2 regions of the Paenarthrobacter sp. NPDC091669 genome follow, and region 2 is predicted to be linked to the other one. Evidence: predicted binding sites of a transcription regulator. Region 2 holds the regulator's gene; the other holds the start of a gene.
What was found. The regulator HrcA, encoded in region 2, represses chaperone genes, less so after heat shock. The targets are predictions, from matches to a motif close to TTNGCACTCGNNNNNNNCGAGTGCNAA.
Positions count from the first base shown of each region.

Region 1 (20,519 bases), on a different contig from region 2:
GGCGCGCCGCGGCCTTGGCCGTCTCCTTGCTGGCCACCGTGTCCGCCGTCTTGTTCCTGGTTCTCGTGCCCAAGCAGCGACGCTTTAGTCCAGCCCCGGCGCTGGGATTCCGGGGCGCGCTCACGACGTTGAAAGGGCACTCGAGCAACCCCAAACTGGTGTCGCTGTACCTGCAGGCCTTCCTGCTCATGGGCGGTTTCGTAGCGGTCTACAACTACCTGGGCTTTCGACTGCACGCCGAGCCGTTCGGGCTCCCCGCCACTGTAGTGAGCCTGATCTTCCTGGCGTATTTGTCCGGCACCGTCAGCTCACGGTGGGCCGCCGGACTGACCACGAGGTTTGGCAGGCGCAACGTCCTGGTGGCCGGTATTGCCATCATGTCCGCGGGCCTGGCGCTGACGTTGGTGGAGAACCTGGCAGCCACCCTCGCCGGGCTCGTGATTTTTACAGGAGGCTTCTTCGCCGCCCACAGCGTTGGTTCAGCCTGGACGGGGGCCATCGCCACTACGGGCAGGGCGCAGGCAGCGTCCCTGTACAACCTGTCCTACTACTTGGGATCCAGCGTGATCGGCTGGGCCGGTGGCTTGGCCTTCCAGGCGTTCGGCTGGTCGGCTTTGGCGTTGAGCGTCATCGTCCTTTCGTGCACGACGGCGGCAGTTACCTTGGTAGTGCACCGCACCCCACGCCACCCCCGCTGATTTCCAGCCGCCTGCCCCTAGAATCGGAGGCATGACACAGGTCACGAAAAGCCGGGAACTGTCGTCACCGGAGCGTTTGCAGGCGTTTACGGATGCCGTGGTGGCGATTGCCTTGACGTTGTTGATCCTTCCGCTGATGGAGAGCGTGGGTGAGTTGGCAGACCACAACGGCACCACGGCCCAATGGTTGGCGGACGAACAGTACGCTTTGCTCGGCTTCGTGCTGAGCTTCGTCCTCATCGCCGTGTTCTGGGTACACCACCACAAGCTCTTCCGCAGCGTCAAGCATGTTGACCCGGGCCTGTTGTGGCTGACGGTGGCCTGGATGTTCACCATCGTGGTGATGCATGTGGCTACATCGCTCTCCACCCAGATGCCCTCCGACTGGGCCCAACCGCTGATCTACATCGGCACCCTGTTTGCCACCAGCCTCATGCTCCTCCTGGCCCGCGCGTATCTGCGGTCCCATCCTGACCTTCACTCCATGGATGACGCGGAATCGGTGTCAGGAATTCGAGCGAGCGGCATCGTTTCCGGGCTCTTCCTGGCGGCCTTGATTCTGGCGGTTGCCATTCCAGGCGCAGGCAACTGGCCCCTGCTCCTGATGCTGCTCAGTGAGCCACTCCAACGACTGGACAGGCGACGGGTCCGCCGGACACCGGCAAAACGATAGTCACCTGAAGAATTCACGGATTAGGATGGATGAAAGGCAATTTCAGGAGGATCCGTGAGCAACCCCACGAAGAATGTTCGGTCAAGCACGGGCAGCGCTGAGCCGTTGGACGCGATCGATGAACGAATCCTCGCAGCGTTGGTGGACGACGCCCGGATCTCCAATAAACAACTGGCGGAGCTTGTGGGGATCGCCCCCTCTACGGCCCTCATGCGGACCAGGGCCCTTTCCGAACGAGGCATCATCGAAGGCTTTGAGGCCGTGTTGAGCCTGCCGGCCATCGGCCGCTCCGTCCAGGCACTCATCGCCGTCCGTCTCCGCGCCCACGACCGCGATCAGATTGACCGTTTTACGGCCCGCGTTCCGAAGCTTCCGGCGGTGATCTCCACGTTCCACACCACCGGTTCCGTTGACTACTTGCTGCACATCGCCGTCGCCAATACCGACGACCTCCGCAATTGGCTCCTGGACAACCTCGCCACGGATCCCGTGGTCGGCCACACGGAAACCACCATGGTCTTCCAGCACATCCCGGGCAACCGCGGACCGCTGCCGGAGTAGAGGCCCACCTCAGGAACGCACTGCGCTCCGCAGCGATATGGCCGCGAGTGTCAGCGCCGCAACGCCGCACAGGGCCGTGAAACCCGCGACGGCGGCCTGCAGCCCGAGTGCCGAGACAGCCAGTCCCAGCCCGATCACCGGAACGGCACTTCCCAAGTACGTGATGACGTAGACGGTACTGATGACCTGGGCATGGCGGGAAGCCTCAACCTTTCCGGCAACTTCATTGAAGACCTGCCGGAACGCAATGCCTTGACCCATGCCTGCCGTGATGCTCGCAGCCACCAGCAACCACGGGCTTGACCATGCGGCCGCAGCGCCCACCAGGACAACCGAGACACCCAGGACCGCCAAGGCCACGGGGACAACAAAACGGCCACGGGCACCCAAAAGCTGGCTCAGCGCCGAGGCGCCCAATGTGACTCCTGCCAGCAAGCCGATCAGTGGCCGCGAGTCTGCATGGACCACACTGGCGAAGTACCCCGGTGCCAATGACAGGCAGAAGCCGAACACCGCGAAACTGAGGAAACCTGTGGCAGCAGCCATCCAGAAGGCTCCGCGGGCATCACGGGAGATGGAAGGCTTCCGTGGGGCCAGGACCTTCAGCGGCTTCGGGCCTTCCGCCGGAGCGATGGCTGGCCTGGCTTTGAGGAGCCACAGGGGTATAAGGGCAGCTATCAACACCGCCGAATGAACGTAGTACGGGGTGCGCGTGGGGTCCGGCAAGAGCGACAGGAGGCCGCCGATTGCGGGGCCAGCCGCCACACCACCTGCCGAGGAGAGCAAAGTGAATCGGGAGGCCCACTCAGGCCGTTGGGGCAACAGTTCACGCAAGGCCGCTGAGCTGGCTCCGGTGGCCAGCCCCACTGCCACTCCCTGGAGTGCCCTCCCCAAGGACAAGGCACCCAGCGTGTCCGCGTTGGCGAAGATCACACCACCCACCAAACCGACCAGGACAGCCAACACCAGCGCCGCCCGACGCCCAATGTGGTCAGACCAGTGGCCCGCCACCATGAGGACACCCACCAGTGCAAGGACGTAGCTGGAAAAAGCCACTGTCACGTCCAGCGATGTCATACCGAGCCTGGCCTGCAGCAAGGGATACAACGGAGTGGCCAGGTTGGCGCCAACCAGCAACGTAAAAATAACGACGCCGGTCAAGACCAGCCTGGCGGTGGTGGAGGCATCCCATCCCCAGCGGTCGGCGGTTACCGGACGCATGCGGAGTTCGCTCAAGACAGTCATTTCCATGCCTTCGGGCTCGGTGGCCGGCCTGGATTGTTCCTTGTGGGAAGCACAGTCCGACTAAGTGTTGGTGGCAACAGAATGCAGCAGAGTTGATCTGAACATGCTGCAATAGCTTGATAATTGAGCAAAAAACTCAAACCTGATCGATCCAAGTGAGCTGGAGTGACCATTTGAACACCCTTGACCCCATGGACCTGAAGATTCTCTTGGAACTCATCAAGGATCCCCGCATCCAGATCGCCGAGCTGAGCGACGCCTTGGGCATTGCGCGCAACACTGCCCAGAGCCGGGTCAAGCGCCTTCTGCGGTCCGGAGTACTGCACGCCGCCGGACGGGAGGTAGACCTCGAAAAGGTGGGGTACGACGTCGTAGCTTTCGTGACGATTGAAGTCACCCACCGTGAACTCGATGGCGTCATTGGCGCGCTGCGCCTGATCCCCCAGGTCCTTGAGGTCCACGAAATCTCCGGCCGCGGCGATCTCTGGTGCCGGGTGGTGGCAACCGACACCCACAACCTGCAGTCGGCGCTGCGATCGGTCCTCCGCACCAAAGGCGTGATCCGGACGGAAACTGTGCTGGCCCTGCACACGCACATCCCGTACCGGACTGAACCACTGATCGAAAGGATGTCAGCAGCACCAACACGGCCAAGGCAGGAGAGTCAGAGCCCCGGTACGCTGGCTCAAACAGACTAGGATTTCAGGAATGGATTGGCTCTCACACATCTCCCAGATCAACTGGTTCGCTGCACTCCTCGCCTTCGTTTCAAGCATGGTCATCGGCTTCGTCTGGTACATGCCGGCCGTCTTCGGACGCAGGTGGATGCAAGCGATCAACAAAACCGAAGACGACCTCAAGAACATTGAGGGCGGCGCCGGCATCTGGGTTCCCATGATGGTGGCCGCAGCGCTGACCAGCATTCTCTTGGCAGTCCTCATCAGCGCGCTGGAAATCAACACTTTTTGGGCCGGCGGATTCTTCGCGTTGATCCTGGCCTTGGTGATCCGCGCCGGCGGACACGTCATCCACAACGGCTTCGCCGGACGCCCCTTCGCGGTGACCGTCATCGATTCCGGCCACGACATCGCGGCCATGACCATCGCGGGCGTCATCATCGGAGCCATGCAGTAGCGTTCAACCAGTGACCATCATTGATAACGCCGTATACGTAGACGGCGTCCGCACAGCCACCCCGCACAGCCTCGAGCAGACGTTTGAGACCCTGGCGGAACACGGCGGAATGGCCTGGATCGGCCTATATCGGCCGACGAAGGACGAGATGGCCGCCGTCGCGCAGGAATTCGGCCTCCACGAGCTCGCCGTGGAGGATGCTGTCTCGGCACATCAGCGGCCCAAGCTTGAGCGGTATGACCACAACCTGTTCACTGTCCTCCGCCCAGCCAGGTACCTCGATGAAACCGAGACGGTGGAGTTCGGCGAGCTGCACATCTTCACCGGACCTAACTTTGTGGTGACCATCCGGCACGCTGAAACCGGCGGAGTGGCCCGGGTCCGCTACCGGTTGGAGACACGTCCGGACCTTCTCTGCCATGGGCCCGAAGCCGTGCTCTACGCCCTCCTGGACCAAGTGGTGGATGACTACGCGCCGGTAGTGGCAGGTCTAGAGAACGACATCGATGAGATCGAAGACCAGCTCTTCAGCGGCGACAGCACTGTGTCGCGCCGCATCTACGAGCTCGCCCGTGAAGTGATCCAGTTCCAACGGGCCATCCAGCCCCTCCCTGACATGATGGCGCTGCTGGAAAAGGGATTCGAAAAATATGGCGTGGACATTGAGTTGCAGCGCTCCCTCCGCGACGTCGAGGACCATGTCCAGCGCGTCATCTCCCGCGTGAACTCGTTCAGGGACCTCCTGCAGAACGCACTGACCCTGGATGGCACGCTGACTGCCAACCGCCAGAACGAAGCCAGCGCCGCGCAGAACGAGCAAGTCAAGAAGATCTCCTCCTGGGCTGCCATCCTCTTTGCACCCTCCTTCGTGGCAGGCGTGTACGGGATGAACTTCGACCACATGCCGGAGCTGCATTGGGACTTTGGCTACCCCTTGGCGGTGGGGCTCATGGTCGGTGCAGCCCTGCTCATGTACGTCATTTTCAAGCGTAAAGGCTGGCTGTGACGCCTCTGTTGAGGCCTGTTCCCCGCTCTGCGCGGGACACTGCCCGCGCTTTACTGGCGGGGATGGAGCACGACGCCGGACAGGCAGGGTTTGCGCTTGAGCCCGGTCAGCGGCAAGCAGCCGAGCGGTTGGCGGCCTTCGGCGCCCAACTGACGGGCCGTCGTCGGGCGCTATCCCGTAAGCCGCCGCGGAGCCTGTACTTCCACGGACCGGTGGGCCGCGGCAAGACGTGGCTGATGGACAGCTTCTACGGACGGGTGGACGCCCGGAAACGGCGTGTCCACTTCCACGACTTCTTCCGCAGGCTGCACACCGGAACCCATGGTTTCGAGACCGGCAACGGAACAGCCATCCAGCAGTCTGTGGATGCATTGCTGGACGGCATCGACGTGCTGTTCTTCGACGAATTCCATGTCCATGACGTTGGCGATGGCATGTTCATTGCCCGGTTGTTGCGGACCGCTGCGCAACGGCGCATCCCGTTGGTGGTGACCTCGAACTACGCCCCGGACAACCTCCTGCCCAATCCACTCTGGCACGACCATTTCCTCCCCACCATCGAGGCCATCGAAGAGATGATGGACATCGTGGAGATCGAGGGGCCCACGGATTTCCGCCGTTTTCCGGCCGCCGGAACTGCTCCTGCCAAGGGGTCCGCAGCGTTCCGCTCAGGTCGGATCATCTGCCCCGGCACGCCCAGGCAGCTGGGGCGCCTTGGCCTTTTCAGGCCGGCACCGTCACAAAGCCGCGTTTTGCAGCCGACAACCCAGCCGATTGTGGTCAGGAATTCAGACCCCGATGTGCTCTGGGTCGGTTTCGAGGAGCTCTGCGGCGGGCTCACCTCAACAGCGGACTTCCTGGTGTTGGCGGAGACCCATAAAACGTGGGTGATCGACGACGTTCCCTCCCCTGCAGGAAGTGATTCGTCATCCGCACCCTCCTGGCAGCGGTTCAGCAATGTGGTGGATGTGCTGCACGACCAGGACATCACGCTGTTCCTGATCGGGGAGGGACCGTTGGAATGGGACATCGACGCACCCGACAGTAATCATTCGGCTTTGCCGGTGGATCTGGCGCGGATAGCGAGTCGTTTGTCCCTCTTGGGACGGTCAGAGCACCACGGTGACGTGGAAAGTGCTCTACACAAAGAAGAGACCGCCGGAAGCTGAGCTTCCGACGGCCACATGAATGATGTGGGTCCGGCCCTAGATGACGCCGCCGGCTGCCGACGGTGCACTGGCGTCGTGTCCGCCGTCGCCGACCGTTTCGCGGGCGACATAGTTCTCGATGTCGAAGAGGTTCTCGGCCCGTTCGGTGATGTTGAGCAACGTGGTCATGGAAGCAACTTCCTCAACCTGCTCCTTCAGGAACCACAGCATGAACTGCTCGCCCAAGGCATCTCCCTCGGCGCGGGCAACACGGAACATCTCTTCGATGTTGCGCGTGACTTCCTTTTCCTGCTCCAAGGCCAACGCAATGGGTTCCTTGGCGTTGGAAAAGTTGTTGCGAACAGGGGCGATGCCCGGGATCTCCACGTGCACATTGCGGTCCAACATGTACTGGACCATCATCATGGCGTGGTTGCGCTCCTCGAGGGACTGACGGTAGAAGTGCCGGGCGAGCTGCGGCAAGTCTTCGCCATCAAAGTACACAGCCACTGCGATGTATTGCTGGGAGGCCGCAAACTCATTCGCAACCTGGGCGGACAACAGCTCATTGAAAGTCTTCTTAGCCATGGCTCGATCCTACAGGCGGACAATACCGGTTCCGGTGGTGAGATTCGCCACTGCTCAGGGCAGCAGGAGACTAATCCATACACCCGCGGCGGCCGCCATGACGCTCACGGTCATGGTCCCCAACCCATTGATGATCGCCAATGCTGTACGCCCGCTTTGAACAAGCCGGATGGTTTCAAGGCTGGCGGTGCTGAAGGTGGTGTAGCCGCCCAGGAAGCCGGTGCCGAGGATGAGCATCAAGGATTCCGGGGCCTGGCCACGCATGGCCAGACCCGCCAGGAAACCCAGCAGCAGGGAGCCCGAGACGTTGATGGTGACGGTCCCCCATGGGAAGGCAGTCTTGAGGCGTGTCCGGACGAACCCGTCCACCACAAACCGCACTGCCGCACCCACCCCACCGGCCAGAGCAAGAAGGATGACTGTCACGAGCGTCGTCCGGTTGCGCGGCGGTGATGCCAGGCACCCAGCCAGATTCCGGCAGTGGTAGCAGCGGCGCCGCCCAGTAGGCTCGCGGCGAGGTACCCTGCAGCGGCTGTACCCGCTCCAGCGGTGAACAGGTGCACTGCGTCCAGGGCCAGAGTGCTGTAGGTGGTGTACGCGCCAAGGAAACCCGTGCCCAAGGCGAGCCGCAGTACCCGGCGATTGCCGACGTCGGGACCCCGGCGTGAAAGTCCCTCCAACAGCGCGCCCAACGCCAGGGCACCCGAAAGGTTGATGACCAAAGTGGGAAGCGGCCACGCGCCGGGCGCAGGGATGGCCAGCCCAAGACCGTACCGTGCGAGTGCTCCGAACACCCCGCCGGCTGCCACCATCGCAATGAAACCCCACTGAAGGTGGACGGGGTTTCTTACCTCAGTCGTCGTCATCGTCAGTGGGGACCCTGGGATTGACGGGAACAACGAGCACTGGCCGGGCCTGGCGGTGGAACAGGTGGCGGGCCACCGAGCCTGCCGTCAGTTCCTTCAAGGCGGCAGCCAGCTTGTGCTCCCGGGTACCCACTACGATCATGGACGCTCCAATCTCCTCCGCCTGGCGGGCCAAAGCGCGGGCGGGCTCCCCCGCCAGATGCACCAGCGACCATTCAACACCACTGCCGTCCAAGTGGTCATGAAGGGTTTGCGTAAGTGATTCGGGGATCTTGTGAAGATCCCCATCAATGCCGTCCGGATCGATCGGAGCTGCCGGGCCTCCGGTGCTACCGTCCACCGGGTACACCGTGACGTCTGCATAGGCACACACCAGCGGCAGCCGGGCACTGGCCGCCAGGGTCACTGCTTGTTCGAGGACCACTGGATGCTGCCCCGGCATGACGCCAACCAGGATGGGGCCGGCCGCACTGGTGGAAGCTTCGGAACGCGGAGCGGGAGTCTCTGTCACAAGGAAAGTCTACGGCGGCACCGGGAGCCCGCAATTGTTCTCAGGGCTGGCGCCGACCCGGCCACAGGCCATAGAGCAACGGGACCGCTGAGCCGATCATCAGCACATTGCCGAGTCCGGGATCGTCCGTCCGCAGAACGGCTCCGGCGATCAGCAGTGCACCGAAGATCAGCGCCGCCACCGCCCGCCGCGCCGTGAGGATGAGACCCGCCATCTGCCGCTCCAGGCGCCGGTTGCCCACTTGGAGCGATCCTTCTTCCAGCCTCGAGACCAGCCCGTCCAGCCTCTTGGGCAGGCGAAGGGCGATGGCAGCGGCTTCGACGGTCTGGGACGCGACGTCGTTGATCAGGTTGCCGCGCTCGTCACGCAGAAGTTGTGCCGCATATGGTTCCACGGAGTCCCACAGGTTGAACCGGGCATCCAGGGAACTGCACACACCCGAGGTCAGGGACATGGCCCTGATAATGAGCAGGAAATTCTCGGGCAGTTGGAAGGGCAGTGAACGGATCACGCTGCCGAATTCAGTGCCGAATTCACGGAACTCCCGTGGGTCAACATCGCGAAGCTCGGCGAAGCCCATGCCACCGAAACGCGCAAAGAGCTGCGTCATGGCCCGCTCAAGCTCCGCGGTATCGGCCGACTGCATCAACACCCCCACATCGCTGATTGCGGTCACCAGCCCCTTGCCGTCACGCGACGCCGCGGCAATCAGGAGCTTCCGCAGGCCACCGCGGGTCTTCACGGGAACCTCACCCATCATGCCGAAGTCAATGAACGTCAATTTCCACGGATGTTCACTGGACGGATCATTGGATGGTGTAACGAAGATATTGCCGGGATGGGGATCGGCGTGGAAGAAACCGTTGGTAAACAACTGGTCAAACATCACCGAGGCGAAGACCGGTGCCACCCCGGCCGGGTCTATGCCGGCCAGGCGAAGCGAGTCCGCGTCCGTAATCTTGATGGCCGTGACATCTTCGAGCGTGAGTACGCGGCGGGTGGTCCGCTCCCAAACCACCGTTGGAACAGTCACCCGTGCGTCATCGGCGAAGTCAGCGGCAAACCGCTCTGAATTGGCCGCTTCATTCAAGTAGTCGATTTCCTCGAGGCTGGTCTGCGCGAATTCCTTGATCAGCGCAGGCACATCTGCACGGTTTGAAACCAGGCGGATGCGGCTGAGCCAGCCTCCCACTTGCCGCAAGGCAGCGAGGTCGACGTCGACTATTTCGGCGATGCCGGGCCGCTGCACCTTGAACACCACGCTGCTGAGCCCGGTGTCCTCGGCGTTGCCGGAGAGGAGTTTTGCCCGGTGTGCTTGTCCTAGTGAAGCTGCGGCGATGGGAGTCTCCTCGACCGAAGCAAACACCGCCTCCAAGGGAGCCCCAAGTTCGGCCTCAGCCAAGGCCCGGATGGCGGGAAAGGGGACAGGCGGAACTTCGTCCTGCAGCCCCTCCAGCTCCGAGGTAATTTCCGGCGGGAGCACATCAAGCCTGGACGACATGAACTGGCCCACCTTGATCATCAGCCCGCCGAGCTCCACGGCAAGGCCGTGAAAACGCCGGGCGAAGCGCCGCATTCTGTTGGCGCGGTTCCGTTCCGTCAGCCTTCGCAGGCCCACTCTGGGCAGAAACAGCTCAAACCACCAGGTCACCGCCAAGTGCCATGCGGCGAATCGCAGGATTCGACGATAACGGGCACGGGGGTCCCCGGCTCCCGTCGGGGAGACAGCCCGTTCGCGCCGAATCGATGTCACCCCGTCAGTCCTGGGCGAGGATTGAGTAAAGCCGACGGCGGGCCTCCTCGAGCACCGTCACAGCCTCCTGTACTTGCTTGGGCGTTCCGGTGCGGCCAACCTGCGCCGCAGCCTGCGCCAGGTCCACACCTGCCTTGGGCAGTGCGGCGAAACCCGGGCTCGACGACGTTCCCAGTGAGTCCCATGGTGCGGACGTTTCAGAACCCGCCACATCCTCCCGGCCCGCTTCGGTCAGGGAGTAGATTTTGCGCCCGTTGGACTCTTCGGCACTGACGAAACCCTCGTCTGCCAACAGCTGCAGAGTGGGATAGACGGAGCCGGCACTCGGCTTCCAACTGCCTCCGCTGCGCTCTTCGATTTCATGAATGATCTGATAGCCGTGCATGGGACGCTCAGCAAGCAGGGCAAGGATCGCTGACCGCAGCTCACCGCGGCCCGCCCGGGTTCCGGAACGCTTTTCGAACCGGGAACGGAACTCCTCAACGGCTTGCCACATGCCGTCCAGGTTGTTGCCCATGAATCCGTTTGCAGGGAATGAATTGTGCATCAAGCTCACCTCAATCAATCGCGAACGATACTAAACGATAGTTAACGATATACCCCCGCACGGCTCTAGAACAACGACGGGCCAGGTGGATCATGCGGCGGCCGCGGCTGCTCCGGACAACGCCGTGAAGGAGAGGAGGCGTTTGGTTATGGGAGACGGTTCCTTCGTCGCGGGACGGCCGATCATCGCCATCCGCGCCGATGACCCGGCTCCGCGGAAAGACGCTTTAGCGCAGGGCCGGACAGCACTTCTGGGTGATGCCGTCCGGCCCCAGCCGCGGAACCTTGGGGCAGCCCCGGCGAACGAGGGGGATCATTGGCCGTTGCGAGGGATCCGCTGGGTCCAGTAAAGATGATCCCCGGTTCAGGCACACGAGTACTTGGTACTCGTCTTTTGCTTGTGCTTGAAGGATCCACTACTTGCCCGGCACGATAGCCGGCGGGCTGAATTGGGCAAGTGCCACGAAGAGCCGGCGGACCTCCGGAAGAACACCACCCGTACCTGCGCTGCGTGATTGGATGAGGAGCATGGAGATCATTGGGGGCGGGGCTGCCGAACAATTCGAGGCCCTGGTAGCGGCCGATCAGGTCGCTCAGCAGGACCGTCAACGGCGGGAACAACTCAGGAGATGGCTCGCAGACGGGTCCGTCAGGGTGGCCACCCGGAACGGCTCCCCTGTGGGCTACACAGTGGTTGAGCCTTCCTTCTTCGGCCACGACTTCCTGGTGCTCATCGTGGTCGGAGAGCAGCATCGAAAAGCGGGCATTGGTCAGCTGCTTATGGCGGATGTAGAGACAAGGGAGCGGGACGCGAAGCTATTCACGTCAACCAATCTGTCGAACCAGGTCATGCAGCGCCTGCTCGCTCGCCGCGGATGGGTCTCCTCAGGAATGGTCTTCGGACTGGATGAAGGGGACCCCGAGGTCTTCTATCAATTCCCGCAGTCGCCTCGACCGGCTATAGAGCGAAACGACACTGAAGCGGTGTCATTGTGACCGGCTTCCAGGACAACTCCATGCCCTCCACGGAAAACCCTCCGAAGGTCTCGCGACCCTCGGCTGGTTCGACGGCGGCGTCCAGTTCAGCTTCAGGCATAGAGCAGTTCGTTGATGACGCGTTTTCCGGCGCTGCGTTCGCGGGTTGCCAGTGAGCCCATGAGATCCACGGCGATCGCTGCCACCGGCGCCCGGCCGTCCGCGGAGGGTTCATCCAAATCGACTTCCGAACGTGCCTGCAATTTATTCCTCGCGCATGGCCGAGGCACCGCTTGGGATCAGGTGATCATTGAGTGCGGCCAGCCCGTCCAAAGTCGCCCTATAGCGATGGGTTTTGTCTTTGTTCCGGGCAAGAACACTAACTGCGTCGGCGTCCAGCTCACGCAGCCTACTCTTCAACCGGGACTTCTCCGAGGCGCGGGTGATTCCGAGCCTGCCCCCGACCTCCGCGACGGTCATCTCCTTCTTGTACTGCAATGCCCGAGCCCTAACAACAAAGTGCTACGAAAGCGCTTATTCGTCACAGCGGCCAGGACAAGAAACACCGCCACGTGTGGAGCTAAGGAGATTCGAACTCCTGACCTCTTCGATGCGAACGAAGCGCTCTACCAACTGAGCTATAGCCCCTGGACCAGTCTGTAACCGTCCGGCCAGTGTCCCTAGGCTACAAACTTTCCCGGCGCTTTTCCAACCACGACACAAACGTCTCCACGCCATCCTTTCGCCCGGGGATCAGGTTGTTGCCGGATCGCAGGAAGGCACCCATCGCCCCGGGCAACGGCACCTCCACAATCCTTCCCCGTGCGCCGGTAACGGCCTTCCACGACTCCGCCATCTGGCGCATGGTGAGCACTTCCGGACCACCCACCGTACGCAGGCGGTGACGTTCAGGAGCGGGGCTCTCCGTGGCAGCGTCCAGCAGTGCCCCTGCAACGTCAACCGGCGAGATGGTCTGGAACCTTGCGCGCTTGAAGACAGGAATGAGACGCACTCTGGCCCCGGCGGCGAAGATCAGTGCCACCAGGCCGTGAAACTGTGTAGCGCGAACCACCACGGTCTCCAGCGGAGACGCAGAGTACTTCCGCTCTTTCCCAGCCTTCGAGACGTAATACGCGTACGTGCTCAGGTCGCAATTGATGATGGACAACGCCACCGCCCTGCCGACCCCCGCACGGTGAGCGGAGGCAAGAAGCCGGGCACCGCCGTCGGCGAATTTTCGTTGGGCCTTGCCGAACTGACCTTCAAGGCAGTCAATCACGACGTCGACGCCCTCCAGTGCGGCCGCCAGCCCTTCTCCTGTGGTGACGTCGCCCGCAACGTAGGTGGCGCCGTCGTGATGCTTCTCCGAGCCGGGAGGCGGCATGTGGCGTGAAAAAGAGGTCACCGCATGACCCGCATCCAGAGCAAGCCGGACAACCTCGCGACCTACCTGGCCGGTACCGCCCGCGACGCAGATACTGGCCATGTGTGGCTAAGCGCGGCGGCGCTGCAGAACGTCGTCCAGGTTACTGAGCGCACTCGATCCCTTGGCGGAGACCGCAGCAGATGCCTCGGCCTGCTCAGCACCTTGCTTCAGGACGGGCTTGCCCACGGGTTTGGGTGCCTCAGGGAGGTCCAGCGGTTCAGGGGCCGGCCTTGAAGCCTTGGCGGCTTCAACATATGTGGGCTTGGGGACTGCGACAGGCTCCCAGCTGGCACCTTTGGAATCGGTTGCTTGCGCTGATGTGTCCCCTGCGGCAACGGCAACCGCCAAAGCAGCCTGGCGAAGCTCAACAGCGGACAAGCGTGCAGCCTCACGACTGGTGTCTTCGGCGTCGAAAACCGTGGTTTCCTTCGCTTCCACTACCGGCTCCTTCGGCAAGTAGCGAGCAGGCGTCGGGATGGGCGCTGCCTGCGCCGCGCGGCGTGCCCGGCGTTCGCGAAGATCCCTGAGGGCGAGCTTGCGCAACGTGACGACGGCGAGCACCGCACCAATGAAGGACACCAGCGGCAACCAGAATGACCCGGCGCCAAAGGTAAGGAGGATGCCCGAAACAACGGAGGTCACCAGCAAGGCAAGGCCCGCCAAGGCCAAAGTGAGGCGGGCATAGCGGATGGTGAATGGAGTAGTGGGCGCTTTCCGCAGGGACGACTCAGCCGCGCGGGATTCCTGGGGCGACGCCGGTGCTTTGCTGTGCATGGTCTCCATCGGTTTCTCCTGCTGAGGTGCCAAAGTCAGTACCACCCCTGCCTGCGGTTCGTCTGGTTCGTCGTCGATTGCCCCTGCTGGAACAGCGGCCGCTTGGACTTGTTGCCGCCTGTTCCGGAGAACGTAGGGCGCCACCCAGACCATCCACAGCGCAACAGTGACCACGAGTATCACTGAGCTGCTGAGAGGGAAGTCCACATTCAAAACCGTAGAAGCAAATCACCGGCCGCGGCGGCATTGCGGCCGGTGTGTCGTCGTCGAGTCCTCAAATGACTGGATATACGGACAAAATGGCTTATGACCTGCCCGTTTATCCCCTGAGCCACCGACGCAGCAGGCCTTCAGGAACCTCGTCCGACGTCAGGGCAAAGGATCGATGGTCAGCCCATTCGCCGTTGATGTGCAGGTACCGTTCCCGATACCCCTCATCACGGAATCCAAGCTTCTCCACCACCCTCAGGCTGGGCGTGTTTTCGGGCCTGATGTTGATTTCCATGCGGTGCAGGCCCAACACCTTGAAGCAGTGGTCCGTTGCCATGGCCACCGCCGTCGGAGCAATACCGTGCCCGGCCCGCTCCTTATCCACCCAGTACCCCAGCGTGGCCATCATGGCCGATCCCCAAATGATGGAAGAAACGGTCAGCTGCCCTACGATGAGCGGCTCACGGAATCCAGGGGTGCGCTCGACGATGAGGAAAGGCAATGCCGTGGACTGGCGTGCTTGATTGTTCAGCGAGGCCACCATCTGCCGATAACTGGGCAGGCGCCCACCCGGTGCCGGGTTGGACGCCTCCCAGGGAGCAAGCCAGTCGCTGTTCCGCGAACGGACTTCAGACCACTCCCGCTTGTCGCGGTATCGGATAGGGCGAAGAAGCAGGTCTCCGCTTTCCAGCGTCACCGGCCAGATCGCAGAGCCGTACATCCTGAGGTTACTTGGGAAGCGAGGCAGTGAAGGCCGGCAGCCACTCACGCAGTTCAGGACCGAGGTCCTCGCGTTCGCAGGCCAACTCGATGCAGGCCTTGAGGTAGCTGAGTTTATCGCCGGTGTCGTAGCGACGGCCCCGGAAGACAACGCCATACACGCCGTAGCCTTCACCTTCACCGGCTGCCAGCACCTCGAGGGCGTCGGTCAGCTGGATTTCGCCACCACGGCCCGGCTCAGTCTTCTCAAGAACATCGAACACTGCCGGATGCAGCACGTAGCGGCCGATCACGGCAAGGTTGGACGGCGCTTCTTCCGGAGAAGGCTTTTCCACGAGCTGCTTGATGCGCACGTAGCCGTCTTCACCGATCTCTTCGACGTCGGCGCAACCATAGGCGCTGATCTTGGAGGGCTCCACCTCGATCAGTGCAACCACGGAACCGCCCGTCTTCTGCTGGACGGCGATCATGTCGCTCAGGAGGTTATCGCGGGCGTCGATCAGGTCGTCGCCGAGGAGTACGGCAAAAGGCTCGTGCCCGACGTGCTGCTTCGCACGAAGGACAGCGTGGCCCAGGCCATTGGGGTCGCCTTGGCGGACGTAGTGGATGTCACCGAGGTTGGTGGCGGATTGGATGGCCTCAAGCTTGGCGGTATCGCCCTTTTCAGCCAGCGTCGCTTCCAGCGCCGGCACACGGTCGAAATGATCTTCAAGGGCGCGCTTGCTGCGCCCCGTGATCATCAGGACGTCGTGCAGGCCAACCTTGACCGCTTCTTCGACGACGTACTGGATGGCTGGCTTGTCAACCACGGGCAGCATTTCCTTCGGCATCGCCTTTGTTGCAGGCAGGAAACGGGTACCAAGACCCGCTGCGGGGATGACGGCCTTACGGACAGCATTGTTATCGAGAGTCACCGGACTAATGTAACGGAAGGAATACATCATCGGCTAAACCCTCGCCGCGCCGGGACAACATTTCTGTGGACTGGACGGCAGCTTCTGTCGCCGCACCGGCATCAGGCGAACCTCACGATCGGACACCCATGGCATCGAAGGAAGACATCCGCAGCAGCCGCCGCCTCCACCGGCGCACCCTCTCCCCCGAACAGATCGCTGCTGCCGGCGCGTCCATCGCGCAGCACGGAACGGCATGGGCGGCTGCAGCCTCCTCCGGCACGGCGGCCACATTTGCCGTCTATGTAGGTGTCGCGTTTGAACCGCCCACCTTGCCGCTCATCCATTCCTTGCACGACGCCGGACACAGGATCCTCCTTCCCGTGTGCGAGCCCGGGCGGCAGCTGAGCTGGGTCTATTGGACCCCGTCGACGGTTTTCGTCCGCTCCTCCTACGCCCCGATCGACGAACCCGAGGGCGAACGGCTGGAAAGCGAGGTGGTGGCAGGCGCCGCGGGGATCTTCATGCCCGCCACAGCGGTGGACAGGGACGGCAACCGGATTGGCCAGGGCGGCGGGTACTACGACCGGCTCCTCCATGGGCTCGACGATTCCGGCCGGCGGCCGCCCACCATTGCGGTGGTGTACGACGACGACCTGTTGCCTTCAGGTTCGATTCCCGCCGAAGCATTCGATCGCCCCGTGCGGGAAGTGCTGACTCCCTCCGGCCTGGTCCGGCTCGACGACAGAGCCCAGTGAGGTCCGGCGCATCCGCTGGCGCATGCACTGTAGACCGATGATAGAATTGGCACTCAGGCCCTGCGACTGCTAATGCGAAGCGAAATCTCCGCCGTTGCTGTACAGGACCTGACCTTTGTCCTGAAGGAGGAACTCAGTGCCCACATACGCATACGCCTGCAAAGACTGTGACCATGCCTTTGACATCGTCCAGTCCTTTTCTGACAGCTCCCTGACAGAGTGCCCCGAGTGCAAGGGCGCCCTTCGCAAGAAGTTCAACAGCGTCGGCGTCGTCTTCAAGGGCTCGGGTTTCTACCGGACTGATTCCCGAGATGCCAAGGGCAGCACAGTTTCAGCCGCTCCGGCAGCACCTGCCGCCGCGTCGCCTGCTCCAGCACCCGCCCCGGCGGCTGCAGCTGCAGCCAGCTGACTTCCCCACTTTTCCACATAGCGCATCTGGCCGCTGTTATGCGGCCCGTCCGGCTGGCTAACGTGGCGGCATGCCACAACAGTCTCGAAGCGCTCTTCTTGCCCGCGCCCGGCGTTCTGCGTCGTCTGGCCCCTGGCCCCCGGCGCCCTCTGGTGCCCGGGTCCGCTCGTCCCGGCGGCGCAACAATGCTGCAAGCTTTCACCGGCCGCTGGATCATTCCGCCCCTTTGGGCAGAAGGCGAAGGATCGGCTCCTGGATCACCCGGAACCGCCGTCTCACTGTTGCACTCCTGCTGTGCCTGGCCGCCGGCATCGCCGTCCAACAGCTGACCCCGGCTTCGGAGCTGCGGATCAGCGTCATGGTGGCCGCCCGTGACCTGCCAACGGGAACCACTCTCACAGAAGCCGATTTCACCCGTGTGGGGGTGCCGCAGGACCTGGCCGTCACCGGTGCCCTCTCAGATGGCGGAGCCCTCACCGGCCGACAATTGGCCGCACCCTTGAGCCGGGGGCAGATCCCCACAGAGTCCAGCCTCCTGGGTCCCGGGCTTCTCACCGGTTCACCCGTGGGTACCGCAGCCGTTCCCCTCCGGATGGCCGACCCGTCGTCCATCCAGCTCCTCTCCCCTGGACAGTTGGTCACGGTGGTCCTCACAGCAGCAGGATCCTATGACGAATCCAGGGAAACCCAAATTCTCGCCGGTCCCGTCCCCGTGCTCTGGACCTCAGCCCACGGAGGCAAGGCAGGCGAATGGCTGGGTACCAGCGACACCGAAGGCTTGGTGGTGGTTGCTGCCGATCCACAGCAAGCAGAAAAGCTTGCCGGCGCATCAACGCAGGGCAAGCTTTTCTTTGTTTTGGTCAACCCGTGATGGGTGGTTCCGGTGGTGAACGGTCAGCCCCAGTGCGGCGGCTTTTGTTCCTTGAGCCACTGCTCGTGGTCGTAACCGGACTCATCGCCCCAGCGCCGGGGATCGTCTTCCGCTGCTTTGGTGGGCAGAATGCCAGCCACGCCTGGTTTGGCTGCGGCTGCCGTGGCGTCCGGGCTTTCTTCAGTGGTGTCGGCGCCGGGCTCGGCGGATTCCGTCTCGGCCCCGGCTTCAGGACCGGTTGCTTCTTCCATCAGTGGTGCTTCTTTCCGGTTTTCTTCTTCGCTGTCTGCATCATCGGCAGCTTCGTCAGGCTGGCCAGATACCTGCCGTGCCGGACTTGGAGCGAACGTTTGCTGCCCCTTGTCCACACTCAATTGTTCAACGTCCATGTCCAAGAAGCCATGCTGGGGCGACGTCGAGCGCGGAATGTGATTCTCCAGCCCAAGGTAGGAGCCAATGCGATCCGCGCAGGACGAAGGATCAGTGAAGACCTCAATGGTCCACAAGGACATGTAGCGCCATCCCATGCGCTCCAGCAGCTGCGGACGCAGCCGGCTGCGTTCCCGGACGCTCATCCGCCGGTAGCGTTCAGTGCCATCGGATTCGATCGCGACGGGGGTGGGAATTTCCGCTCCCTCCCGGCCGATCGTGTGGACGGGGTCCGCCGCAGCCGCAATATCCAGAACGCCGTCGTAGAGATGCCAGACCCGGGCTCCCCTGGCCCGCAGGCGTTCTCCAAGGTCCGCAACCAAGGGATCCTCACCGAGTGCCTGCTCACTGGCAACAGCACGGGAGGCGGGCGTACCGAGATTGCTGTTTCCCGAGAGTTCCCGGTCCAGCAGTTCGTAGAAGTCCACCGCGCCATGGGCCAGCCGATCGAGGTCAAGGTCCTCAGGACGGAAGCAGCTCAGGACGTGCATGGAACGCCGTGCGCGGGTCATGGCCAAGGCGAAACGGTTCCGGCCGCCCTCAGTGGACAACGGACCGAACGAATGAAGTGCCCGGCCATGTGGCGTGCGGCCGTAGCCAAGGGAGAAGATCACGTGGTCCCGGACAAGGCCTTGTGCTCGCTCCAGATCCACCACGCGGAAGGACTCGGGACCAGCTCCGAAGAACGTGGACAACAAGGGGTGGTTGGGCAGTTGGAGCCTGATGGCCTCGCCGATACGGGCGGCATGGCGCAAGCTTGCCGTCACTACTGCCAAGGACGTGCGGGGACGCAGCCTGGCATGTTCGAACACGAGGTCCACCACGCGATTGACCTCGGCGGTGACGGACTCCACACCCTCGTGGTCAGCCCCCGGAAGTCCGGTGCCATCGGGGATGTACTCCACCAGGATGGAACGGTCCAGTCCCGTGACAGAGTTGCCGTCCGGCAGGCGGCGCAGGCCACCGTCGTAGTAATTCTTGCTCAGCTGAAGGATCAAATCCTCGTCCACGGCGCGGTAGACCCAATTCAGTTGCCAGGTTGGAAGGACTCTGGCCAGTGCCTTGAAGGCGCTGTCAACATTCTCGTGGCTGGCAACACCGGCTACTGGCGGTTCCACAGCAACGCTGAAGGTCCGTGCGTGGGCAATCTTCGCATCGCCGAAGGCCACCACCTGCTTCGCCCGGGCGATGGCAGGAAGTACTGCCTGCAGCGAGGTGGATTCGGCGTCTATGACCACCACGGCGTCAAACTTTTGCTCGGCCGGAAGAACACCGGTCAAGAGGTAGGGGCTGACCGACCAAACGGGCACCAGCAGTGGCACCAGCTCCGGAGCCTGGGCGCTCAGCGCCGGCAAAGTGACCCGGCCATCCTTCAGCAAGGCACGCAGCAATTCCGCCTGCCTTGGGTGCTCAAGCAGCCCCTTGCGCCATTTTTGGGCCAACTGCCACCGGAGACGGGCGGCGCCACTGGCGATGTGTGCCTGGTCAGCAAGCCGGTATTCGGCTTCCAGGCGGCGCAGCGAATCGCCATCGGACATCGCCAGGTAGTCGTCGCCGCTGATCATGGCTTCCAAAGCGGATTGCCACCAGGCCAGATCCAATTCGGCGGCCACGGAGCCGGCAGGAACTTCGCGGGCAGCCAGATCGGACAGCAGCTCTCCGAGGCCGTGCTCGCGCATTTCCTCTATCAGGAGAGTTCGCTCGGGAAGTGTCTCCAACGTTGCCGTGTCAGCAACAAGCCGTTCAAGCCGCTCCATCAATTCCAAGTACGGTGTCCCATGCAGGGAGCCACCAGCGCTGGTGTGCTTGAGGGCAGCACCTAGGCGGTGCAGTTCGCCATCCAACTCCCGGTACAGCGCCCCAAGATCGGCGAGCCCGGAAGGCACAGCCGGGTGGCGCTGGGTGGTGGCGTATCCGGCCCACAGAGCCCGCTGCTCCTGGACCAGGACGAGGGAGCTGTGGAGGTCGGCGATGTGGACTCCGGGCCGCACATATTCCTTGGCGACCCGGCGCAGGCGGGAACGCTGCATGGAGGGCATCTCCAAGTTGCGCTCACGGCGCCAGGCGGAGCTGGCAGTGGCGGAAATGAGGTCGTGCACCGGCCGGTCAAAGATGTCCGGAGTGAACTTATCCAAACTCTCCCGAACGGCAATGAGCAGTTCGAGCTGCGCACCCCATTCGGTGAAGGTATCCCCCAGCCGGATTTCAGCGTGGTCGGACACCTGCTTCATCCTGTCCCGCAGGACGGGAAGCTTCTCCTCGGCCAGGCGGGCGAGTTGTTGGGCTTCCTCGGTCTCCTTGCGCGTCACCAGCCGCGCTCCATAC
Region 1 is NZ_JBIVTK010000002.1:474,243-494,761, reverse strand. It holds gene ACIQLI_RS05265 (MFS transporter) at 1-698, shown strand, start outside; gene ACIQLI_RS05260 (TMEM175 family protein) at 730-1,371, shown strand; gene ACIQLI_RS05255 (Lrp/AsnC family transcriptional regulator) at 1,426-1,932, shown strand; gene ACIQLI_RS05250 (MFS transporter) at 1,942-3,177, opposite strand; gene ACIQLI_RS05245 (Lrp/AsnC family transcriptional regulator) at 3,351-3,875, shown strand; gene ACIQLI_RS05240 (DUF1761 domain-containing protein) at 3,886-4,311, shown strand; gene corA (magnesium/cobalt transporter CorA) at 4,322-5,317, shown strand; gene zapE (cell division protein ZapE) at 5,314-6,486, shown strand; gene ACIQLI_RS05225 (ferritin) at 6,523-7,053, opposite strand; gene crcB (fluoride efflux transporter CrcB) at 7,108-7,479, opposite strand; gene ACIQLI_RS05215 (fluoride efflux transporter FluC) at 7,476-7,919, opposite strand; gene ACIQLI_RS05210 (universal stress protein) at 7,906-8,430, opposite strand; gene ACIQLI_RS05205 (ABC1 kinase family protein) at 8,471-10,183, opposite strand; gene ACIQLI_RS05200 (PadR family transcriptional regulator) at 10,188-10,730, opposite strand; gene ACIQLI_RS05195 (GNAT family N-acetyltransferase) at 11,258-11,725, shown strand; gene ACIQLI_RS05190 (hypothetical protein) at 11,818-11,967, opposite strand; gene ACIQLI_RS05185 (hypothetical protein) at 11,969-12,184, opposite strand; tRNA gene ACIQLI_RS05180 (tRNA-Ala) at 12,280-12,352, opposite strand; gene ACIQLI_RS05175 (SDR family oxidoreductase) at 12,390-13,190, opposite strand; gene ACIQLI_RS05170 (hypothetical protein) at 13,197-14,078, opposite strand; gene ACIQLI_RS05165 (GNAT family N-acetyltransferase) at 14,224-14,835, opposite strand; gene galU (UTP--glucose-1-phosphate uridylyltransferase GalU) at 14,843-15,778, opposite strand; gene ACIQLI_RS05155 (5-formyltetrahydrofolate cyclo-ligase) at 15,877-16,485, shown strand; gene ACIQLI_RS05150 (FmdB family zinc ribbon protein) at 16,622-16,894, shown strand; gene ACIQLI_RS05145 (RcpC/CpaB family pilus assembly protein) at 17,121-17,765, shown strand; gene ACIQLI_RS05140 (AAA family ATPase) at 17,789-20,519, opposite strand, start outside.
Region 1: ACIQLI_RS05150 (FmdB family zinc ribbon protein) is a predicted target of HrcA. The motif match lies at 16,532-16,558, and genes of this name have one in related genera.

Region 2 (9,413 bases):
GCTGTGCTTCGTCCACCGTCACGCCGGACTCGTTGTTGACTTCAATGCTCATTGACGTTCTCCACGTTTGTAATGTGTGCCTGACGCGTCTTTGCGGTGCGCGTCATCCCAGGTGCTGTAAGCGGATACGATGTCGGCCACCAGGCGATGCCGAACTACGTCGGCCGCCTCGAGAATGGAGAAATTGACGTCGTCTATGCCCGTCAGGATCTCCCGGACGATCCGAAGGCCTGACGTTGCGCCCAGCGGAAGGTCGATCTGCGTGACGTCTCCGGTGACCACCATTTTTGAACCGAAGCCGAGACGGGTCAGGAACATCTTCATCTGTTCCGGGGTGGTGTTCTGCGCCTCATCAAGAATGATGAAGGCGTCATTGAGCGTACGTCCGCGCATATAGGCCAATGGTGCCACCTCAATGGTGCCTGCAGCCATCAGCCGTGGGATGGATTCCGGATCCATCATGTCGTGGAGTGCGTCATACAGCGGGCGAAGGTACGGATCGATCTTGTCGCTCAATGTACCGGGCAGGAATCCCAGCCGCTCCCCCGCCTCCACAGCGGGCCGCGTCAGGATAATCCTGCTGACTTCCTTCATCTGGAGTGCCTGCACAGCCTTGGCCATGGCCAGGTATGTCTTGCCCGTGCCAGCTGGTCCGATACCGAAAATCACCGTGTTTGCATCGATGGCATCCACATAGTTCTTCTGGTTCAGTGTCTTTGGGCGGATGGTCTTGCCGCGGCTGGAAAGGATGTTGTGGGTCAGCACATCAGCCGGGTTCTGCACCGACTGGGCCCTCAACAGCGACACCAACTGCTGAAGGATGTCAGGGCTGACCACAGTCCCCTTGGCCACCAGCCCGCGGACTTCCTCCAGGAGGCGCATGACGCGGGGAATGACAGTGGAGGGCCCGGTCATGGAGAGCTCGTTGCCGCGGACATGGAAGCTCACATCCTGGAACTGTTCCTCGATGTACCTCAGGGCTTCGTCATGGCTGCCCAGCGAGTGAACCATCTGGTCGGAATTGTCAAAGGTGACAACTTCCGTGCGCGTGCCCGGTAAAGTGTGCGGGAACTCGTTGGGCGGCTGGTTGCCGTTTCCGGTCCTGAGCCGCCCGTTCAAAGATTCACTCATAGTGCTGGCCCTCAGGCCTTTTCTCCTCCGGTTGGTCTGCAATAACGCCATCGATTCGACATTCGCGGCTGGCTCTCACTGCCCGCGTTGATGCCGGAATGTCTCCAATCCTACGCCAGCCCGGCCCGTGATGAACCTCCCCCGGCAGCCTCATTCGGCACCCCGGGGCTGCTACGGACGTTTTGTCTCAACTCGGCATCAAGCCGGTATCAATCATGTTTCAGTTGGCGCCCGCCCCCGGAAACCCGGCCGACCGCCGTCAGCGATGTGCCAAGCTGGCATAGCGGGTGAAAAACACAACCCCGCACCCAGCCGACAAATGGCTGCCAAACCGTGCAGGGCAGGACAGGAAACCCATCAAGAAAACAGCCAGCAACGTTCATGGCGCGAACAAGCGGACCAAGTCCGCTGTTGCCGTGCCTGCGATGCTCGCTGTCCTCCTCCTGACCGGTTGCATCGCCAACGGCGGCGGCACCCAGGCCACCTCCACCCCGCCGCCGCTGACCGTCCAGGAAGCCCCGGCCAGCAACGCCCCGCTGGAGACCACCCAGGCCTCCACCAAGATCCCGGTCTACTGGATTGGGCGGAGCAAGGAAGAGGTCTACCTCTACCGCGAGTTCAGGGACATCTCCGGCGACGGAAATCCTGTGACCACCGCTCTGAAGATCATGATGGCGGAAAAGCCGTTGGATCATGACTTCTTCACGCCTTGGCAGGAACCCGCCAGCCTGGCCACGTCCATTTCGGGCAAAAATGTCATCACTGTCGATATTTCCCGTGATGCTTTCAACTCGAACCTGGACGCCGGCATGGCGCAACGGGCGGTACAGCAACTCGTCTACACAGCCACAGCCGCAGCCTCGTCCTCAGGACTCATCAATTCAGGCCAGCAGATCCAAGTGGTCATCCTGGTTGATGGCCACAAGGACTACATGGCGTTCGGGCAAGTGCAGCTGGGTGAGCCGATGACGCGCGACGCCTCCTTGGTTGCCCCGCTCTGGATCATCGATCCGCAGGAAGACACCACCCTGCCCACCGGTCTGGTCAAGTTCAACGGTCGGAGCACGGACAGCTCAAAGCCCATTGCCTGGCAGGTCCTGCAGGACGACGGCAAGGGCGACAAGACCAGCCTTCTCACGGGCCAAACGCAAGCCACCGGCGAACCCGGACAGTATGGCCTGTTCACGTTTGGCGCCACGTTGAAAGCCGGTCAGTACGAGGTACGTGTCTCCCAAGTGGACAACGCCGGAAACACCATCGCGACGAGCACCGATACCCGGCTGTTCAGGGTCGGATAGCTGTTCAGGGTCGGCTAATTCCCCGGGGCCGGTGAGGCCCAGGGCCGCTGACTGCCCGGCTACCAGCGCCCCAGGATGTCGCTCGCAAGAACGACGGCGGCCGGCCCCGCCGTCGACGACCGCAAGACATGGTGCCCCAACAGTGCCGTCACAGCACCGGCATCACTGAGTCGCGTTACTTCGCGCGGCGAGATCCCGCCTTCGGGGCCCACAATCAACAGAACCTCGCGCGGAGCGGTGGCATTGGTTGCCGCAAATTCTTCAAGGACGGTCCGCAGGGGATTCTTCGCGTCTTCATGCAGGATGATGGCAAGGTCAGCTTGGGATACGGCTTTCGCCAGGGACCCGGTGTCCACCATGGTCCGAACCTGGGGAATCCATGCCCGCCGGGCCTGCTTGGCGGCGGCGGTGACCACGGACTCCCACTTCGCATGGGCTTTCGAGGCGCGATCGCCCTTCCATCGAACAATCGAACGCTCTGACTGCCACGGAAGCACAGCATCAATTCCAAGTTCCGTGGCCGTTTCGATGGCAAGTTCGTCGCGGTCCCCCTTGGCCAGGGCCTGGACCAGCACCAGCCGGACGTCCGGCTGCTCTTCCAAGACCACGTCGGACGCCGTGACCGTAAGGCCGGTGGGGCCGGCCCCGGCGACCGTGCCGGTCAACCGCATGCCGGCACCATCGGCTATGTCAACGGGCTCTCCCACTCCAAGTCGCTTGACCGTAACCGCGTGCCGGGCCTCCGGACCTTCCAGCACGAACGTACTGCCAGGGCTGACGTCGCCAAGGCTGCCGGCCGGGGTGAAGAAAACGGGGTTGCTCACCGCTACAGGTTACCGAGCTTGTCCCGAAGCTTGGCGAACATTCCGCCGCTGGCCACGAGCTTTCCTTCGGTGAACTGCTCCCCGCGAAGCTTGGCGAGCTGCTGCAGCAATTCTTCCTGCGCAAGATCCAACTTACTCGGCGTTTCAACGTGGAGGTGTACCTTGAGGTCGCCACGGCCATAGCCACGCAGGTGCGTGACGCCCAGGCCCCGCAGGGTAACGATCTCGCCTGACTGGGTTCCGGCCTTCACATCAATGTCCTGTGCGCCGTCGAAAGTATCCAACTGCAGCTCCGTACCCAGCGCCGCGGCCGTCATGGGCACGCTGAGGGTGGCGTGGAGGTCGTCGCCTTCGCGGATGAACATGGAATCGTTGTTGACGCGGATTTCCACGTAGAGGTCGCCCGACGGGCCGCCTGCGGGTCCTGCTTCGCCTTGCCCGGACAACTGGATGCGCGTACCGGTGGCGACGCCGGCAGGAACCTTGATGGTCAGGGAACGGCGGCTGCGGATGCGGCCTTGGCCGTTGCACTCATTGCAGGGGTCCTTGATGACCGTGCCGAAGCCCTCGCAGGAACCGCAGGGGGCAGCGGTCATGACCTGGCCGAGAATGGACCGGACAGCGCGCTGGACCTGGCCGCTGCCGCCACAGATGTCACAACGTTCCGGGTGGGTTCCCGGACGGCAGCAGCTGCCGTCACAGGTGGGGCAGGTCACTGCAGTGTCCACTTCGAGCTTTTTGTTGACGCCGAAAACGGCGTCCTTCAAGTCAATGCGGACGCTGATGAGTGCGTCCTGGCCGCGTCGGACACGGGAGGCAGGCCCGCCGTGACCGCCGCCACCACCAAAGAAGGTGTCGAAGATGTCCTGGAACGCGAAGCCCTGGCCGGAATATCCGCCGCCAAACCCGTTGTCCGTTCCATTCTCATTTCCGGTGGCATCGTAGACGCGGCGCTTCTGGGGATCGGACAGCACCTCATAAGCATGGGTCACGGCCTTAAACTGCTCCGCGACATCCTCACCTGGGTTTACGTCCGGGTGGAGTTTCCGCGCCAACTTGCGGTACGCCTTTTTGATCTCTTCCCCGGTGGCTTCCGGCGAGACTCCCAAAACGTCATAGTGGCTGCTCAAAGTCGGTATCTCTTCCTTGTTGTACTGCGGATGTTTCTTCGTGACGGCGTTCAGCCGCCGAGAATGCGTGAAAGGTAACGGGCCACGGCCCGGACTGCGGCCATGGTGGTCGGATAATCCATGCGGGTCGGGCCCAGGATCCCCACCTTTGCGCCGGAGCCGTATCCAGTGGCAACCACGGAAGCCTCGGCCAATCCGTCATAGGGATTCTCCCGGCCGATACTCACGGTGACGCCGCGGGGGTCGTCCCCCATGTCTGACAACAACCGAAGCATGACAACTTGTTCCTCAAGGGCTTCCAGCACCGGACCAATGCTCAACGGGAAGTCCACGTTGGACCTGGCGAGGTTGGCCGTACCGGCCATCAGGATGCGTTCTTCGCGGCTGTTGTCGCTCAAGGACTGCAGGCCGTTGGCCAACGTTTGGGCCAGTCCCCGAAGCTCGGGCGGACACAGGGCAATCACCGACGGAAGCACCTGCGGCAACAGAGCCAGTTGCGTCCCCGCGATGCTGCCCAGGAAGCGGGATCTCAACCGCATCAAAGCGTCGTCGCCCACGTCCGAACCGGCGTCGATGACCTTCTGGCTGACGCTGCCGGTATCGGCAATCAGCACCACCAACACCTGTTGTGGGGCCAACAGGACGAACTCAACATGCCGTACCAAGGCGCGGTTGGAGTGCGGGTACTGCACGACGGCGACCTGGTTGGTCAGTTGGGACAGGAGCCTGACGGTGCGCTCCAGGATGTCGTCTACATCATCGGGGCCTTCAAGCAGCGAGTGGATGGCCCTCCGCTCGGCGGCCGAAAGGGGCTTGACCTGGGAGATGCGATCAACGAACAGGCGGTAGCCCTTGTCGGTGGGGATGCGACCGGCACTGGTGTGGGGCGCTGCAATGAGGCCTTCTTCTTCCAGAACGGCCATGTCATTTCGGATGGTGGCGCTTGAAACACCAAGATGGTGCCGTTCAACAAGGGCCTTCGATCCGACAGGTTCCCGTGAATGCACGTAATCTTCAACGATGGCACGCAGCACTTCCAACTTGCGTGGCTCACTCATTGCTCCACCTCCTGACGACTGCCGTGGTCTCTGGGACCGGGTCCACTTAGCACTCAACATGCCCAAGTGCTAACCAGTCTAGTATGAGCCACCCCGTTGCTAGCATTGAACTTTCCCGTCCCAACCCAGCGCAAATCAACACTGCACCATTCAACCCAGCACAAAAGGTAGGAACTCCTTGGCTTTCGACACGTGGGGTCCGCAGGATCTGTCAGCTCCTGCCAAACGGCAACTGCCGGAGGTTGCCGTCCAACGCGGGATGGTCCTCGAAGACGTCCAATCAGGCTGGGTGGGCGAAGTCACCCGTGTCGAGAAAACCGGCGGCATGCACATTGTGTCCCTTGAGGACAGGCGGGGGAAGACAAAGTCGTTCCAACTCGGATTTGGCTTCCTGCTCGAGGGGCAGCCCATCCGCTTGATGCCCCCGGTCCCCCGCCAAACGACGCCGCCCGTTCAGGCCGGGCGCACCGCCTCGGGTTCCGTGAAGGTTCAAGGACAACGCGCACAGGTGGCCAAAGCCAGCCGCATTTGGGTGGAGGGAAAACACGACGCCGAACTCGTCGAGAAAGTGTGGGGCGACGATCTCCGCGTCGAGGGCATTGTGGTGGAGCCCCTGCACGGAGTCGATGACCTCAAGTCGGCTATCTCCGCCTTTGACCCCGGACCCGGCCGACGCCTCGGCATCCTGGTGGACCACCTTGTGGCCGGCTCCAAGGAGTCCCGCATCGCAGCTGACGCCATGACTGTGCCTGGAGCCGCGGGAAACGTCCTGATTGTCGGCCACCCCTACATCGATGTATGGCAGGCCATCAGGCCCAAAGTCCTGGGAATAGAGGCCTGGCCGTCCGTACCCCGCGGCACCGACTGGAAGACCGGGATTCTGACCGCCTTCGGGTGGCCCCACGAGACCGCTGAAGATATAGGACTGGGCTGGCAGCGGCTTCTTGGAGCGGTTCGCAGCTACGCCGACCTCGAGGCCTCGCTGCTGGGCCGCGTGGAAGAAGTCATCGATTTCCTCACAGTTCCCTGACCTTTGCCCTCAAAGCAGCAGCAACTGACGTGTCATCGCGGCGTTTGTCCCGGGAAGCCTGCTGGGGCCGGTATTCTGGGACAGCAACACCGCACCATCTTTACAGCAAAGGGAACACACCGTGGCAGAGAACGCTCCTGAAGAACCGGGCAGCGCCGCAGGCCAGCCCCAGTACCATGGCGCGCCTGCAAATGCGCTGCCACTGACCGCCAGCGAGGACAGGCAATGGGCCACCCTGGCACACTTTGGCGGCATTTTGGGATGCCTCCCATCACTCCTGATCTACCTGATTTTCCGTGACCGCGGACCTTTTACGGCACAGGAATCCAAGGAAGCGTTGAACTTCACCCTGCCTCCCACCATCGCCGCGGTTCTGGCCAACATCCTGGTGCTGCTGCCGGTAGTGGGTAACATCTTCGCCGTGATCGCCACGGGCATCTGGGTAGCCCTGACATGCTTCTCAGTCTCGGCTGGGATCCGCGTCAACCACGGCCAGCCGCACCGCTATAAGCTCAACCTGCGCTGGATCAAGTAGCCCTCCCCCTTTCAAGGGGGGCTGGGAGTTAGTCGGGGAGAATCCTCCGGACTACGGCGTCAGCCAGCAGCCGACCCTTCAGCGTCAGGATCAACCGGCCTTTGAAGGCCTGCGCAGGATCAACCAGCCCGTCGGCGATGAGCCCTGCCATTGCATGGCGGCCAACCGCGTCCAAGGCATCAACTTCAAGTCCTGTACCCAGCCGCGCCTCCAGCATGATGCGCTCGACTTCGCGGGTTTCGGCGTCCAAGGTCTCCCTGCCTGCCGCCGGTGAGCTTCCCGCCCCCAAACGGCCTGCGTAAGCGGTGGGGTGCTTGACGTTCCACCACCGGACACCTCCTACGTGGGAGTGCGCACCGGGTCCGACGCCCCACCAGTCGTCGCCGCGCCAGTAGGCCAGATTGTGCCGGCACGCTTGATCGGGCGTCCGGGACCAGTTGCTGACCTCATACCAGTTCAAACCAGCTGCGGAGACCAGCGAATCAGCCAATTCGTATTTGGCCGCATGATCGTCGTCGTCAATTCCGGGCACTTCGCCGCGGCGGATCTGGGCCGCGAGCTTGGTGCCGTCTTCCACGATCAATGCGTACGCGCTGATGTGGTCAGGCTGATAGGAAAGAGCCGTCTCCAAGGACAACCGCCAGTCGTCCATGGACTCACCCGGCGTACCGTAGATGAGGTCCAGGCTCACTGCGAGTCCGGCTTCGCGGGCCCACTGGACCACGAGCGGCACACGGCTGGGGGTATGCGTGCGGTCAAGGACCTTCAGCACGTGAGGTACAGCTGACTGCATGCCGAACGAGACCCTGGTGAAGCCGGCATCGGCCAGCACTTTCAGCGACTCAGGGGTCACGGAATCGGGATTGGCTTCGGTGGTTACTTCGGCTCCGGGCTCAAGTCCCCAATGATCGACGGCCGCCCGGAGGATGTGCGCCAGATCTTCCGCAGGGAGGAGCGTGGGGGTACCGCCGCCAAAGAAAACAGTGCTCATGCGCCGCTGTGGCAGCCCGGAGGCCTCCAGTGCAACAGCTGCAAAGTCGAGTTCACTCACCGCCGTTGAAGCGTAGGCATCCTGAGAGGCTCCACCACCGAGTTCGGTGGCCGTGTAGGTGTTGAAGTCACAGTAGCCGCAGCGAACGGCACAAAACGGGATATGGACGTAGAGCCCGAAGTTACGGTGCTCCACGCCGTCCAGCACCTGCGGGGGAAGTACTCCGTCCGCAGGTGCCGGATCGCCCAAAGGCAGGACGCTGGGCATTTACTTCTTGGCCTTGTCCTTGGACTCGTCGGTGGTCAGGGCTGCGATGAATGCTTCCTGGGGAACCTCCACGCGACCCACCATCTTCATGCGCTTCTTGCCTTCCTTCTGCTTTTCCAGCAGTTTGCGCTTACGGGTGATGTCACCGCCGTAGCACTTGGCAAGAACGTCCTTGCGGATGGCCCGGATGCTCTCGCGGGCAATGATGCGCGATCCGATGGCTGCCTGGATGGGCACCTCAAACTGCTGCCTAGGGATGAGCTCACGGAGCTTGCCGGTCATCATCACACCGTAGGCGTAGGCCTTGTCACGGTGGGTGATGGCACTGAAGGCATCCACTTGTTCACCCTGCAGCAGGATGTCCACTTTGACGAGGTCTGCAACCTGTTCGCCGTCGGCCTTCCAGTCCAGCGACGCGTAGCCTCGGGTTTTGGACTTCAGGAGGTCGAAGAAGTCGAACACGATCTCAGCCAGCGGAATCCAGTAGCGGAGTTCCACACGGTCCTCGGAGAGGTAATCCATGCCGCGCATTTGGCCTCGGCGGCTCTGGCAGAGTTCCATGATGGATCCAACAAACTCATTGGGAGCCAGGATGGTGGCGGAAACCATCGGCTCGCGAACCTCGGAGATCTTGCCCGTGGGGTACTCGCTGGGGTTGGTGACGTGGATGACCTTCTTGTCCTCCAGTGTCACCTCGTATTCCACGTTGGGAGCCGTGGAGATGAGGTCCAGGTTGTACTCACGTTCGAGGCGCTCACGGGTAATTTCCAGGTGGAGCAAACCGAGGAACCCGACGCGGAAACCGAAGCCCAGTGCTGCGGACGTCTCGGGCTCGTAAACCAGTGCGGCGTCGTTAAGCATCAGCTTTTCGAGGGCGTCGCGGAGGACAGGGTAGTCCGTTCCGTCCAGCGGGTAGAGACCGGAGAAGACCATCGGCTTGGCGTCGGCGTAGCCGCTGAGCGACTCCGAGGCAGGCTTGGCCAGGTTGGTAACAGTATCGCCAACCTTCGACTGACGGACGTCCTTCACGCCGGTAATCAGGTAGCCCACCTCGCCGACGCCCAGGCCCTTGGATGGCGTCGGCTCCGGGGAGCTGACACCAATCTCCAGGAGCTCGTGCGTTGCCCGGGTGGACATCATCTGAATGCG
Region 2 is NZ_JBIVTK010000004.1:248,133-257,545, forward strand. It holds gene ybeY (rRNA maturation RNase YbeY) at 1-52, opposite strand, end outside; gene ACIQLI_RS08790 (PhoH family protein) at 49-1,131, opposite strand; gene ACIQLI_RS08795 (GerMN domain-containing protein) at 1,557-2,429, shown strand; gene ACIQLI_RS08800 (16S rRNA (uracil(1498)-N(3))-methyltransferase) at 2,489-3,253, opposite strand; gene dnaJ (molecular chaperone DnaJ) at 3,256-4,383, opposite strand; gene hrcA (heat-inducible transcriptional repressor HrcA) at 4,434-5,441, opposite strand; gene ACIQLI_RS08815 (DUF3097 domain-containing protein) at 5,620-6,471, shown strand; gene ACIQLI_RS08820 (DUF4870 domain-containing protein) at 6,593-7,006, shown strand; gene hemW (radical SAM family heme chaperone HemW) at 7,035-8,264, opposite strand; gene lepA (translation elongation factor 4) at 8,265-9,413, opposite strand, start outside.